3 regions of the Arthrobacter sp. Hb9-2 genome follow, and region 2 is predicted to be linked to each of the others. Evidence: predicted binding sites of a transcription regulator. Region 2 holds the regulator's gene; each other region holds the start of a gene.
What was found. Region 2 encodes LexA, which represses DNA repair genes until DNA is damaged. Its sites were predicted from a motif close to TCGAACANNTGTTCGA; they were not measured.

Region 1 (4,902 bases), on a different contig from region 2:
CGGCAACTGCGCCCCTGGCCGCCCCCGGATGACAGCTCCTGCCGCCGATGGCATGCTGGAGCCATGTGTGGACGCTATGTGATGGCACGTGCCGTGGGGGACCTCCTGGCTGAGTTCGACGCCGAGCTTGAGGAGGAGGTGGCCATCCCGCCGTCGTGGAATGTCGCGCCAACTGATGACGTTCCCATCGTCCTGGAGCGGCTGATCGATGAGGGCCCGGAGCGCAAGCAGGTGCGCCAGCTGCACGTGGCGCGGTGGGGACTGGTTCCCTCCTGGGCGAAGGACCCGGGTATCGGCTCGCGGATGATCAACGCCCGGAGTGAATCGGTGCTGGAGAAGCCCGCGTTCCGGAAGGCCATCCAGTCACGCCGGTGCGCTGTGCCCGCAGACGGTTACTACGAATGGAAGCAGGGGCCGGGGAAAGGGAAGCAGCCCTACTACGTACATCCGGGCGAGGGCCGTGGCCTGGTTTTTGCCGGGCTCTATGAGTGGTGGAAGGATCCGGCCTGGCCGGCGGGGGAGCCCGGCGGCTGGATGCTGTCCACGTCAATCCTGACGACTGACACCCCACCACCCGGCAGCGAATCAACTGTCTTCGGCAAGCTGACCGCACTGCATGACCGCGTGCCGCTGCCGATGGACAAGTCCACGATGCAGGCCTGGCTCGACCCGGAGGCCGACGACGCCGCGGGGCTGGTTGACCTGGTGCGGTCGCGGGTCAAGGACGTGGCTTCGGACTGGCACGTGGATTCAGTGGGAAAGGACGTGGGCAACGTCCGCAACAACGGCCCTGAACTGATCCGCCCGGTGGAAGCACTTTTCTAGGCGTTACCCATAGCAGCCCGGACGGCTTTGCCGGCGGGCTAAACGGTGACCGACCCGGCGTCATCCACCGTCCACGTGGGGTTGTACGCCACTTCCCAGCGGAAGCCGTCCGGGTCTGCGAAGTAGCCGCTATAGCCGCCCCACGGCTGGGTGATGGGCTCGGCGATGATGTCCGCTCCCGCTGCGGCAGCTTCTGCCATGACCCGGTCAACGTCTCCTGTGCTGGGGAGGTTGTGGCTGAGCGTGATGCAGGGGACGGGGCCCGGCGCGCCGACACCGGCGTCAGCTTGCATCTGGCGGACGTCCCACAGGGACAGCACCAGGCCATGGTTCACCTGGATGAACACCACGTCCCCCGGAAACTCGCGCTTGACGGGCCAGCCAAGGCCGTCCACATAGAAGGAGCGGGACGCCGGGACGCTGCGGACGCCCAGTGAAATGAAGTCGACTCTGGGTTGCATGGTTCGATACTGTCAGAGGATGGCAACAATTCAAGGGAACGATAGAGACGCCCTGGCCGACAAGGAACAGCTCGCTGCCGTCCGGGTTGCCGTTGACGAGGTGGATGACCAGATTGTCACCCTCATTGCACGCCGGGAGCGGCTGATCCGGATCGCCGGAACGCTCAAGGGCGACGACGCCGAGGTCCGTGCGCCTGGCCGCGTGGAGCGGGTCATCGAGCACGTCCGCTCCGCCGCTGAGAAGAAGGCCATCGATCCGGACATCGTGGAGTCCACCTACCGGGCCATGATCTCAGGGTTCATCGAACTCGAACTCCGGGTCCACAAAGAGAACAGCTGAGCGGTTTCTGCCCAGCTGTTAAAGGTTTTCCTCCACCGGAACTCCGGACTGGAATTCCCGGCCGTCCGCTTCGCTGAAGCCGGTCATCACGTGCCCTTTGCCGAGTCCGTTGATTGCTGCGAGCGGGAAGTGGCCGGTGATGGTGTTTCCGGAATGGGTCACGCCTGAAAGATCGTAGTTCTCTTCCGTGCTCTGTTCGTGGTTAAACGAGAAAAAGGCGATTGCCTCCCCGTTCATGAATTCAATGCCCAGCCGCCGCTGCGAGGAGTAGTCCGGGGTGGCAGCCACAAGCCCCACCACGTAGGCACCGGAACCGGGGATGTTGCCGTCGATGTCGAAGGTGGCCACGAGTGTGGAGTCCTGGGCTTTGATGCTGACCTGCTTGAGGAGTGCGTCATGGGTGCTCATGGACCAATCCTGCTCCCTGCCGATCGGTCCGTCCACCCCCGCCTAGGATTTGTCCTGCCGCTGGCTTAGACTGGAAGCATTCGAACACATATTCGAATTCTTCTTGTTTCTTTGGCCTGTCGGGAGGTGCCCATGGCGATGTTCAGCGAATCCGTGGTTGTTGCCTGCAACCCTGACGGCCAGCCCGTGAGCCTTCAATGGGCAGGACGGTCCTATTCCGTCTGCGCTGAACCGGTGCGCTGGTACGAACGCCGCCAGTGGTGGGCGGAAGAAAGCCGTGCCCCGCTGGGGAGCGGGCCCGGGCTTGTTGACCACGAAATCTGGCGGGTCCAGGTGCTCCCGTCCGCTGCAGGTTCCGGCACGGCCAAGGAGCAGGACGAGGCGCTCACCCTTGACCTCACCCGCCATATCCGCAGCGGCCGCTGGCGGCTCCTGCGCATCCACGACGCCTTGCGCCCACGAACAGCATGAGTTTCACCCATCTCCACGTCTCCACCGCATTCAGTGCCCACTATGGCGTTTCCTGGCCTGATGAACTGGCGCAGGCTGCTGCTGCCGACGGCGCAACCGCGCTCGCCTGCACTGACCGCGATGGCCTGTACGGAACCATCAAGCACCTCAAGGCGTGCATGACAGCAGGTATTGATCCCATCGTCGGGGTGGACCTGGCGGTGTATGACGACGATGGCGATCACCGCACCCAGCTGGCCGGCCGCGTGGTGGTGCTCGCCCGCGGCAACAACAACGGGGCTGGGTACCGTGCTTTGTGCCGGCTGGTGTCAGATGCCCATGCCCGCACCTCGGGAAAATCCGGCGGAACCATTCCAGTGGCAGTGACCAGGGCAGAGCTTGCCTCCCGCACTCTGGACCCCCAGACCCTCAAACCAGTGCTGATGGTGCTCCTTGGGCCGGACTCCGACGTCGGGCGTGCGATGGGCGGCCGCCGGTACCTGCGCCCGCGGACCCTTTTTAAACAATGGCTCGAGGCCATGCCCCGCGGAACAGTGGTGGCCGAGATCGTTTCCCAGCTCAGCGCACCGGGGGCGCCCCTGAGCACCTCGCATGCCGTCCGGATGCTCAAGCTCGCGGCGGAGCACAACGTTCCGGCAATCCTCAGCAACGCCGTCAGGTACTGCGCGGAGGACGGCGCCGCCACCGCTGACGTGCTGGATTCAGCACGGACCCTGAAATCGCTGCCGGAACTGGCCCAGGAACCACTGCTGCAGCCCAACGGCCAGGGCTGGTTGAAGTCCGCCGCCCACATGCTGCAACTGGGCAAGGAAATCATCGCGGCAGCGGGTTACGGTGCCCAGGACCTTAAACAGCTCATGGCGCAGACCGAGGCGCTCGCCGATCTCTGCAGGATAAACCCCGAAACCGACATGGGCTGGAAGCAGCCAGTGGTGCCGGAGGCTTCTGTCATCGGGATCAGCCAGGACCCGCACGTTGAACTGGTGCAGCGCTGCGAGGCGGGAATCGGGCGGCGGTTCCCGGGAATCCACGGCAGCCGGGAAAAGGAAATGCGGAAACGCCTTGACCATGAACTGGGGATCATCCGGAACCTGGGCTTCTCCTCCTACTTCCTCACCGTCGCCGAAGTTTCACGCATGATCCAGGACATGGGGGTAAGGGCAGCGGCCCGCGGGTCGGGAGCTTCCAGCCTGGTGAACTACCTGATCGATGTCAGCCAGGTAAACCCTCTGCAGCATGACCTGATCTTCGAGCGCTTCCTGTCCCGGGATCGCGCCACCCTGCCGGATATCGATATCGATGTCGAAAGCGCCGAACGGCACAACGTCTACCGGCGCATCTTCGAGCGCTTCGGCGCGGAGCGGGTCACGCTGATGAGCATGCAGAACGGTTACCGGGCAAGAGGTGCAGTGCGGGATGCCGGCATGGCATTGGGAATGGATGATGGCGACATTGGGGACATCGCCAAACAGCTATGGCGGTTTTCCGCCCGGAAGTTCCGCGAGGCGCTGCAGGAAAAGCCGGAACTGAGGGAGTTTGCCGGCCGGGTGGAGCAGCGGGAGACCCACGGGAACCAGCAGCTGGACCTGCTGGTGGACCTGACGGAACGCCTTGACCGGCTGCCGCGGCATATTTCAATGCATCCCTGTGGTGTGATCCTTGGGGACGCAACCCTGCTGGACAGGACACCCGTCCAGCCCAGCGGCCTGGGGCTGCCCATGAGCCAGTTCGACAAACACGATATGGACCCCATGGGCATGCTCAAGCTGGATGTCCTGGGCGTCAGGATGCAAAGCGCCATGGCATTCGCAGTCCGGGAAATCATCCGGATCCATCCCTCAAAACAGGAAGTGGTGGCTGCCGGGGCCCATCCTGCCGGGCAGGACGGAACCGGCCCGGATTACATTGCAGAAAACGGGCAGATAGACCTCAACGCCATACCGCTGGATGATGAACCCACCTTTGAACTCATCAGGAGCACGCACACCCTCGGTTGCTTCCAGATCGAGTCTCCCGGGCAGCGCGAGCTGATCGGCAAAATGGCGCCGCGGGAGTTCAACGACCTCATCATCGACATTTCGCTTTTCCGCCCCGGGCCCATGAAGTCGGACATGGTCCGGCCCTTCCTGGAACACCGGCACGGTTTCGCCCCCGAGGTGTACCCCCACCCGGACCTGAAACCTGTGCTGGCGGAAACCCATGGGGTGACCGTTTTCCATGAGCAGATCCTAAAAACGTTCAACGTGATGACCGGCTGCGGCCTGGCCCGGGCAGACGAATTCCGGCGTGCACTGGGCAATGAAGTGCTGGAGTTGGGTGTTGAGGAGTTCTTCCGCAGGGAAGCCCGGAAGAAAGGCTATTCGCCGGAGGTAGTGGACAACGTCTGGGGGACCCTGA
Region 2 (4,902 bases):
AGGGGATGCCTTCAACACGCGGATCGGATTCCACAGCGGCGCGAAGGGCACGGGCGAAGGCTTTGAACTGGGCCTCAACGATGTGGTGCGGGTCGCGCCCGGCGATGACGTTCATGTGGAGGCAGATCCCTGCGTGCAGGGTGATCGCTTCAAAGACGTGGCGGGTGAGCGAGCCGGTGAAGTGTCCACCGATCAGGTGGTATTCCTGGCCTGCGGGCTCACCGCCGTGGACGAGGTAGGGACGGCCGGACACGTCAACGACGGCGTGGGCCAGTGCCTCGTCCAGTGGAACGGTGGCCTCACCGAAGCGGCGGATCCCGGCCTTGTTTCCCAGGGCGGTGCGGAGCACCTCGCCGAAGGTGATGGCGACGTCTTCCACGGTGTGGTGGACATCGATGTGGATATCTCCGGTGGCTTTTACTGTCAGGTCGATCAGCGAGTGCTTGCAGAGCGCTGTCAGCATGTGGTCGTAAAAGGGCACCGAGGTGTCGATGTCCGAAATGCCGGTACCGTCAAGGTTGATCTCCACGAGCACGGAGGATTCACTCGTGGCACGCTCCATGCGCGCGGTCCGGGCCACGGCCGCATTGGATCCGGTGGAACTCATGGTCAGGTGTCCTTTGGGAAGAAGGAGTGGTTCAGGGCGTCCAGCGCCGGTACTTCAAGTCTAGGCATGAAGCGTGCGCTGGCCGGCAAGGATGCTTTCCAGGGAGGTGAGGAACGCTGTGGTTTCCGTCTCAGTGCCTGCGGTCACCCGAAGATGGCCTGGAATCCCGACGTCACGGATCAGGACACCGGCGTCGAGCAGCTCCTGCCATACCTCGTGGGGGTTCTCCAGGCCGCCAAAGAACACAAAGTTGGAATCGGAAGCAGCGGGCTTGAGGCCCATCCGGATCAGTTCAGCCACGATCCGGTCGCGCTGCTTCTTGATGTCTTCAACGTCGGCCAGCAGCGCCTCACGGTGCTGGAGTGCTGCGAGGGCAGTCGCCTGGGTTACGGCGGAGAGGTGGTACGGCAGGCGCACCAGACGCAGTGCATCCGTGACCTCCGGAGCGGCCGCCATGTAACCCAACCGAGCTCCGGCCAGCGCAAAGGCCTTGCTCATGGTCCGTGAGACGATCAGCCGCTCCCTTCCCGGCAGGAGGGTCAGGGCGCTGGGCGTACCGTCGTGTGCGAACTCGTGGTAGGCCTCATCAACGATGACGATTGCCTGGCTTGCTTCGCCGGCCTCATACACTGCCTCCACCACGTCGAGCCCCAGGCCGGTTCCGGTGGGGTTGTTCGGCGAGCAGAGAAACACAAGGTTGGGTTGCAGCTCCTTCACTTGGAGCGCCGCGGACTCTGCGCTGAGACCGTAGCCGTCAGCCCGTTCGCCCACGATGTATTCGGTGTCCGTGCCGCTGGCCAGCAGCGGGTACATGGAGTACGTGGGCGGGAAGCCCAGCGCCGTGCGGCCGGGGCCGCCGAATGCCTGGAGAATCTGCTGGAGGACTTCGTTGGAGCCGTTGGCCGCCCAAACATTCGACTCATCCAGCCCGTGGCCCAGATATTCCGCCAGGGCCTTCCGCAACTCACTGAACTCCCTGTCCGGGTAGCGGTTGAGTCCGGCGGCAGCCTCTGTTACTGCTGTGCTGATGGCCGCACGAACGTCCTGCGGCACACCGTGGGTGTTCTCGTTGACGTTGAGGAGGATGGGGACATCCAGCTGGGGCGCGCCGTAGGGGGTAAGCCCACGGAGGTTGCTGCGGAGGGGTAGCCGGTTGAGGCGCTCTAGCTGGTCATTCACCTGAACAGTTTAGTGCCAGCGCCGGGCCCCGGAAAATGTGACGGGCTCCTGTTCGCGCTCAGCGTGCCGCTGCCGCGAAGCCTTTGCAGGGGCTTTCCCGCTGCTACTCCTGCCCGCTTTCCGGGCGCGCTTCCAGTCCCAGGGCGGCGTCTCCGGGCTTCGTGCGGCTACCGGGTGGGGACGAACAGCTGCTGCCCCGGGAGGACCGCGCCCGCAGTCAGATTGTTGAGCTGCACGATGTCTGCCACAACGTCCCGCGCGTCCCGCTCCGGTGCAACGCTTCCTGCAATGGCCCACAGGGACTCACCCGGCTGCACGGTGACGGTGACGGTTGGTGTCACAGCCAGGTCCGCCGGCGAGTCCGAGGCCTTGGCGGGTGCGTTGAAGAAGCCCGCCAGGGAGAGCAGCAAGGCGGCCAGCAGCACCAGGGGGATGCCGATCAGGACGATCTTTCCGCGCCGCGTCAGACGCAGGGGCGGAAGCGGTGCAGGACGAGCAGCCTGCGGCTTGTCCCGCCCGGACATGAGGTAATGCACCGAAATTGAATCCTGCGAAGCAGATGTAGCTGACATGAATTAGCCCTCCTGGACCTTTACTGTGCTGCCCGACGTTCCGCTCCGGACCCGCGCTACCCGAGACCCGATGGTCCGGGTCTTCGAATGGCTACGCTCCGAATAGAACACATATTCGAACTTTGCTCCTCCTGTTTTAGCACCTATCGACGAATAATGTCGAGACTCGCTAGAACAAATGTTTGAAAAAGCAATGTGGCTGGCCTAGCTTTGAAGACAGGAACTACCACCTCGACAGTTGATCAGCAGGGTCTGACAATGACGGCGTGAACTTCAGGTCCGGGCCAAGAAGAGCCCGGGGCAACCGAAAGGCATTGGCGAATATGGCAGCAGCAGCCGCCGGGGGCAGGGCAACCTCCCAACCGAAGAAGACCGCCAAAGGCCTGACGCCGCGGCAGAAGAAAATCCTCGAGACCATCCAGCGCTCAGTGAATGACAACGGTTATCCGCCGTCAATGCGCGAAATCGGGGACACGGTAGGCCTCGCGAGCCTCTCCAGTGTCACGCACCAGCTTTCGCAGCTGGAGAAGCTGGGCTACCTCCGGCGTGACCCGAAGCGGCCGCGCGCCATGGAGGTGCTGATGCCCCTCACCTTGGACGGGGGTTCGCCCAAGCAGACAGCCGAGCCGGCTGCGCTCCTGCCTGCCGGCACCGGCAGCGTCACCGCGCTTCCCACCGCCATGGACACTGCCATGGTTCCCCTCGTAGGCCGGATCGCTGCCGGTGGTCCAATCCTGGCGGACCAGGTGGTGGAGGACGTCCTGGCGCTCCCCCGCCAGCTGGTGGGCCAGGGGGAACTCTTTATGCTCAAGGTTGCCGGCGATTCCATGGTGGACGCCGCCATCTGCGACGGTGACTGGGTGGTGGTCCGCCGCCAGGCGGACGCAGCCAACGGAGACATCGTCGCCGCACTGCTGGACGACGAGGCCACGGTGAAAACCTTCCGCCAGCGCGACGGCCACACCTGGCTGCTGCCGCAGAACACGCAGTACGAACCCATCCTGGGCGACCATGCCACCATCATGGGCAAGGTTGTTTCGGTGCTGCGCTCCCTCTAGCCTTTCAGGCGTTCTCCCCCGCCAGCCGTTCCAGCGCCGCAATGGCTGTCTTCCTGTCCGTTGTGGACCAGAACGGCGGCAGGGCACCCCGGAGGAAGCCTGCGTACCGTTCGGTGGCCAGCCTGGAGTCCAGCACCGCCACCACACCCTTGTCCCCCGTTGACCGGATGAGCCGTCCCGCTCCTTGAGCGAGCCGGATAGCGGCGTGGGTGGCAGAAACGGACATAAAGCCGTTGCCTCCGGCCTGCGCCACCGCCCGGGACCGCGCCGTCATCAGCGGATCGTCGGGCCGGGGAAAGGGAATCCGGTCGATGACCACGAGGCGGCATGACCCGCCCGGAACGTCAACGCCCTGCCAAAGGGACATGGTGCCGAACAGGCAGGTATCGGGTTCGTCGGCAAACTGTTTCACCAGTGCCGTCATGGTGGAGTCACCCTGGCAAAGGATGGTCATGTCCAGCTTTGGCCGGAGCGCGTCGGCCGCTTCTTCTGCCGCCCGCCGGGACGAAAACAGGCAGAGCGCACCACCATTGGAAGCCCGGATCAGGGCCTCCAGTTCTTCCAGTGCTTCAGGGGACGCCCCCCGGCCAGGCTTGGGCAGGTGCCCGGCCACGTACAGGATTCCCTGCTTCGGGTAGTCAAAGGGCGAGCCAACGTCAACGCCGGTCCAGCTCGGGGCACCCTCGCCCACCAGCCCCAGGCCGCCAGCTGCGGGCTCGAACGCGGATCCGATGGCCAGGGTTGCGGAGGTCAGGACAACTGTGTGCCCCGCAAACAACCCCTCCCGCAGTCGTCCGGCGACCGATAGCGGGGCAATATTGATCAGCGCGGGTGCAGTCTCGTCCGGTTGGGAATATCCCTGCTGGGGGTCGAAGGAGCTGGCGCGGGAAAACCACACCACTTCCCGGTTCTCCCGCGCGGCAAGGAGCCGTTCGCAGAGTTCCAGGATGAGCATCAGCCGGGAGCGCGCGAGCTGCCGCCCGCCGTCGGCCGTTGTACTGCTGTCCCCCTTGGAGTCGGACAAGGCAGCACGGCAGGCCTCGCGCAGCTGGTCCACGCAGTCCAACTGCTCATCGTTCAGTCCGTTGGGGAGCAACCCGTTGGGAACTCCCGCCAGGGCAACTTCAAGGTTCGCGGCAGCGGCGTTGAGCGCATCCACCGCGATGGCAGTGTGCTTTCGGGCGCCGGCGGCAGCTGCGTGGACCATGGCCACCGACAGCTGCCCCGAGACGGCGCCCGTGACCCTGTCCTGGAGTTCGTGGGCCTCATCAACCACAACGACGTCGTATTCGGGAAGCACCGCCAGCCCTTCAAAAGCGCTGACGGCGAGCATGGCATGGTTGGTGACCACAACGTCGGCGTCGGCGGCGTCCTGCCGTGCGAGCTCACTGAAGCACTCCGCGGCCATGGGGCACTTCTGCGCACCCAGGCATTCCATCGACGTGACGGAGACCTGCCGCCATGCACGGTCGGTGACGCCGGGCAG
Region 3 (4,902 bases), on a different contig from region 2:
GCCTTCCCGATGGTCAAAAGCACGCCGCTGCCCGCCATCGTCAACCACCCAAACGACCGTCGAGTCGGCCGTTTTGGTATCAACCGTTGCCCGGCAGCCTGGACGACCGGGTTCGGTTACGACCACCCTGTCCCCGACAGATAAAGCAGACCAGTCCCGCACACGACTGTCCTGATACATCGTCAAGACCTCGTCTCAGCGAAAGTCACAGGCATCGACATTGCGAGGCCGTCACACCACGCACCAAACATTGCACCTACCAAGGCGCGGACTCGGTCACGGAACTTCATGTGGCACATCCACTGACGTATAGGTAGAGATATGGCGGGAAACCAGTCGGGGAATGATCTGACGGACTCCTAGGTCCAGGAAATGCTGGCTCTCCCTGTGCCGATCGAAGTCTTGTGCATCGTGGTATGACTCCAGAATCACTTTCTGTGTCGAATCCTCAAGACCACGATAAAAGTCGTAGGAAACGTTGCCGGGTTCTCTGCGGGTAGCGGCTGCCATTTGAGCCAGGAGACCGAGAACGTCCTCGGTCATCTCCTGCTTGGCGCCATACTTGGCGACTACGTGGAACAAGAAACTCTCCCTTGAGCATGTGTGAAAGGAGCGAGTCCCCCGCTCCCGTCATCCAGAGTATTTGCGCCCCCAGGTTCCTTGTAGAGGCACTTTCCCAACATTCACTTCTCTTAAAGAGAACGCCGGACCGCTTGGGGGGATGGTCGGCACCGGGGCTTGGTGCTGCACAACCACATCAGGCACTTCGTCTAAAGGAGTGTGGCAGCAGCTAACGGATCGGCATCAGACCGACGTGCCACTGATTGACAGAGTGCAGTGAAGTTACCCGTCCCATTTGGGTCCAAACAGGAGAGTTCCGTGGGCTTCGTCACCGTGTGGCATTTTAGTGATGCCCGTGCGAGTGCGACTTGTACTGGAGGTTCAAGGCCTGCCGGCAGCCCCGCCCCAGAGTGGATTGTCGGTCCCATAGCCTCAGACTACGCACAGCCGGCCCGGCGGGTACCAGTGATTACAAAGGGCTGGGGCTGCTTGTTGATAGGATAGTGCACACACCCCCAGATGGCTTCGGCCGCTGGTTAAAGGCCCCGAGCAATCGGGGCCTTCGGAATTTAAGATTCGACCTCTGCTACGCAGCTGCCCTGCTCGGGAGTGTGGGCGTCAGCCTTCGGTGATGGATTCCAGCAACCACCTCTCGGAGAGGGGATCGCGGCGCAGTTCAAAGGTCAGCAAGGGCGAGTCCGACGTGTGGCGGACCTGGACCCGCCAGTGTTCGATGTCCACGACGTTCCCGACTCCTACGGGCACGTTCCGGCGGGTTTTCCACCATGAGTCCCTGGTAAACCAGTGGACAGGTTCTTCGGCAACGGCCCAGATGCGCCCGTCGTAGCGGACGGCCAGGGGAGTGCCTGCGGTGGTGAAGCGGACGTCCACCGGTGCGTTGAGGGTGGGGGATTCTGTGGTGACGGTCATGAAAGTTCGTTCCTTGGTGGTGCTGCGGGTGGTGGTTAGGCGGCTTTGACGAGGGGGAGTTCGTCCCAGTGGGTGGTGTATCTGGGGGAGAGCATGTCGCGTTTCATGGTCCAGTCCGGGCCGCCGCGGATCCCGCCGTGGCCCAGGCCGATAGAGCCCCGCCCGTACCGGCGCGTGACGTCTTCGAGCAGGGTTCCGATGTGGCGTTCTTCGTGCGGGTTCTCGAACAGTGACAGGGGTGCCTGGTTGCCGGTGGGGCGCAGGTCGGTGACCATGATCCCTGCCCGGGCGTAGCGGACGCCCTCGACAATGCGGGGCAGGAGCGCGTGGCCTGCTTTGGTCAGGATCACCGGGTCGGCCGTGGGCATTGGCAACGGCACGCAGACGGAGGGGTAGGAGGTGTCGTTGGGGTTGAAGTGCGAGGTGCCGGCGAACGCAGTTAGGACCTTTGCCTGCAGCCCGTGTTTGGCCAGCCGGGCCGAGGCCTGCTGCCCGTAGACGCTCATGACCTGCCGGATCCCCGCGGTGGTGGTGATGGGTTTGGCGAAGGAGCGGGAGAAGATCAGCTGGTCCCGCCCTATGCGTTCTTCTTCCATGGGGATGCAGGGGGTGCCCTGCAGTTCCAGGACGGTACGCATCATCACGACGGAGAACTTGTCGCGGATCGCGACCGGGTCGGCCCGGACCAGGTCGGCGATGGTGAAGATGCCCATCACGTTCAGCCGCCTGGTCAGCCGTCCGGCGATGCCCCACACTTCTTCTACGGACAGCCGGCTCAGCAGAGCCTCCCGCTCGGACGCGGGGACGGAGTCCCAGTGGCACACCCCGGCGAAGGCTTTGTTGTTCTTCGCCCACTTGTTGGCCAGCTTCGCCAGCGTCTTCGTCGGCGCGATCCCGACACAGACCGGCACGCCGACGTTCCGACGGACGGCGGCCTTCATGGACTGGCCCATCGCCAAAAGCTCCGCCGGGGTGCCTTTGACGCCGAGGAAGGCTTCGTCGATGCTGTAGACCTCCAGCCAGGCTGAGTACCGGCCCAGCAGCTCCATTACCCGGGCGCTGATGTCCCCGTAGAGTTCGTAGTTGCTGGAGAGTGCGACCAGACCCCATTCCTTCGCCCTGGGGGCGAGCTTGAACCAGGGATCGCCCATGGCGATGCCTAGGGCTTTGGCTTCGGGGGAGCGGGTGACCGCGCACCCGTCGTTGTTGGACAGCACGATCACGGGCTTGCCTTCCAGGGAGGGGTCGAACGCCCGCTCCGCGGAGGCGTAGAAGCAGTTCACGTCCACGTGCGCGATCTGGGGCATGTGCCGCATCAACGCCGGCTTAGACATGATGCAAGCACCTGGTCGCCACGCCCCAGATCGTCAGGTCGGACAGGGCAGGGACCTCTACGGGGTAGGCAGGGTTCTCCGCCTGCAGCACCATGCCGGTGGTGGTGATGCGCAGCCGCTTGATTGTCAGCTCCCCGTCCAGGACGGCGACGACCACACACCCGTCGTGCGGTTCCAGCGCCCGGTTCACGATCAGCTCGTCCCCGTCGCTGATCCCGGCGCCCTCCATCGACTCCCCGGACACCCGAACCACGTAGGTGCTGGTGATGTCCTTGATCAGGTGCTCGTTCAGGTCGATCCGGCTATCGAAGTAGTCTTGCGCCGGCGACGGGAATCCTGCCGCGACCGGCACCGGAGAGACCAAAACCGACAACAACGAAATGCCCGCATCTATCACACGGGGACCGACAATAACGCCCACAACACACCTTTATTCGAATATATGTTCGAGTTAATGAGTGTACTCCGCAGGGGCGACAGCCGAACCCGAAAAGAACGGGTTATGCCCAATGAGGACAGGGCGGTTTCTCGCCAACGTCGCAACAGGTTCGATTTGACGGTATCAACGGTTCCGTTGGTCATCGAAACTGCGGCTGGTATCGGAAGGGCCGGACAAGCCCGCTGCGCGGGCTGTGCCTATACTCAATCGCATGAGTGCGCAGCAGACTTCGACGAGCGCCAGCCGACGGAAGGGCCGAGAGGACCGTCGTCAGGAAATCATTGATGCGGCATGCACGCTGGCCATTTCCGACGGGCTGAGCGGGATTACAGCGCGACGCGTGGCGCGGCTCGTCGGGGTGCAGTTCGGTTTGGTGACCCATTACTTTCCCGCCGTCGAAGAGCTCATCACTGCGGCATTCGTTCAGCTTGTAAGTTGTGAGCGACGGCAGATCGCCGATCGCGTCCGCAGCATGGCATCGGCGACCGACCAACTGCGCACCGCCATCGCGGCGTACACGGCATCGACTCGCGACCCCATGGGCTTGTTGTGGCTTGACGCGTGGCGCCAGGCCGCAGGCCGTGCAATACTCCGCGATGCCGTGATCCAGCAGATGGAACTCGACTTGTCCCATATGGAGGCCATAATTCGGGCCGGTTCGGCGCGAGGTGAGTTTACGATCGGCGACACCGCGTCAGCCGTGGCGATGCGTATCCTCGCCCTCCTCGACGGCCAGGCTGCATCTTGTGCCATCCGTGGCGCACTTGCCGACTCCAGCCTGGATTATCCAGCCGTTGAGGAGCTTCTCATCGGGACAGCCGAACGTGAGCTGGGCCTGCCTTCCGGCACCTTGGCACCGCAATAGACTTTCGCGCTTTCATCATCAACTGCCCGCACTCCTGCCGGGGCGGTGTCCAGTCCCCGCGTTGAGCCCGCCTCTACGATTCACAAAAGCGAAGCTGCGCGGCGGCGTACCCCTGAAGTAGTGCCCAGGGGGCTAACGCGCAACCAGCCAGAGGCCAGTGTCACTCCTCCACTGCGGTGGTTCGCTCTCTCGGGACCTTGAGACTTGACACCATGAACGGATCCGCGGTTCGGCTCGATTCCCCTCATAAAGATTTTTCTTATCGCTATTGTCCTTAAGGACAATTAGTCGTAATCTCCTTGAACGGGCCTTATTGGTCTAGAGAGCAACAGCGAGAGGACGCGATGTCAACGATGACCAGCGCCACAACACTTCCCACCGCGCAAGAGTGGTACCGCACACGGGTGATAGACGACCACCTCAGCCGCGTTGATGAACCCCACGTACATGAGTTTCTGCAGGCCAATATCTGGCACCTCCAAGGATCCGAGAGGGACCTCGTGGTCGATGCCGGCCTCGGAGTCGCGTCTCTCCGACGGCACCTGCCCGCCCTTTTCGCAAACGATCCGATTCTCGTTGTGACGCACGCGCACCTCGATCACGCTGGCTCCGCGTATGAGTTCGAAGACCGCAGAATGCACATTTCCGAGCTCGGCCGTGGTGCGGTCAAGGCATCCCTCTATTCCGAGGAACTGATGAAAATGCTCGGTTTCGAATCAGCCGACGAGGACGGTGACGTGCCGCCGCTGCCGGAGCTGCTGGTCGATGCCCTT

Region 1: AC5RV1_RS00270 (DUF6504 family protein) is a predicted target of LexA. The motif match lies at 2,115-2,130, and genes of this name have one in related genera.
Region 3: AC5RV1_RS19975 (LexA family protein) is a predicted target of LexA. The motif match lies at 3,260-3,275, and genes of this name have one in related genera.

The regions. Positions count from the first base shown of each region.
Region 1 is NZ_JBNHGJ010000001.1:48,384-53,285, forward strand. It holds gene AC5RV1_RS00250 (SOS response-associated peptidase) at 64-825, shown strand; gene AC5RV1_RS00255 (VOC family protein) at 864-1,286, opposite strand; gene AC5RV1_RS00260 (chorismate mutase) at 1,306-1,626, shown strand; gene AC5RV1_RS00265 (hypothetical protein) at 1,645-2,034, opposite strand; gene AC5RV1_RS00270 (DUF6504 family protein) at 2,167-2,505, shown strand; gene AC5RV1_RS00275 (DNA polymerase III subunit alpha) at 2,502-4,902, shown strand, end outside.
Region 2 is NZ_JBNHGJ010000037.1:1,871-6,772, forward strand. It holds gene hisB (imidazoleglycerol-phosphate dehydratase HisB) at 1-607, opposite strand, end outside; gene AC5RV1_RS17715 (histidinol-phosphate transaminase) at 668-1,786, opposite strand; gene AC5RV1_RS17720 (LysM peptidoglycan-binding domain-containing protein) at 1,954-2,310, opposite strand; gene lexA (transcriptional repressor LexA) at 2,682-3,416, shown strand; gene AC5RV1_RS17730 (ATP-dependent DNA helicase) at 3,421-4,902, opposite strand, start outside.
Region 3 is NZ_JBNHGJ010000051.1:13,232-18,133, forward strand. It holds gene AC5RV1_RS19960 (putative quinol monooxygenase) at 277-582, opposite strand; gene AC5RV1_RS19965 (hypothetical protein) at 1,180-1,491, opposite strand; gene AC5RV1_RS19970 (Y-family DNA polymerase) at 1,527-2,825, opposite strand; gene AC5RV1_RS19975 (LexA family protein) at 2,818-3,246, opposite strand; gene AC5RV1_RS19980 (TetR family transcriptional regulator) at 3,476-4,129, shown strand; gene AC5RV1_RS19985 (MBL fold metallo-hydrolase) at 4,483-4,902, shown strand, end outside.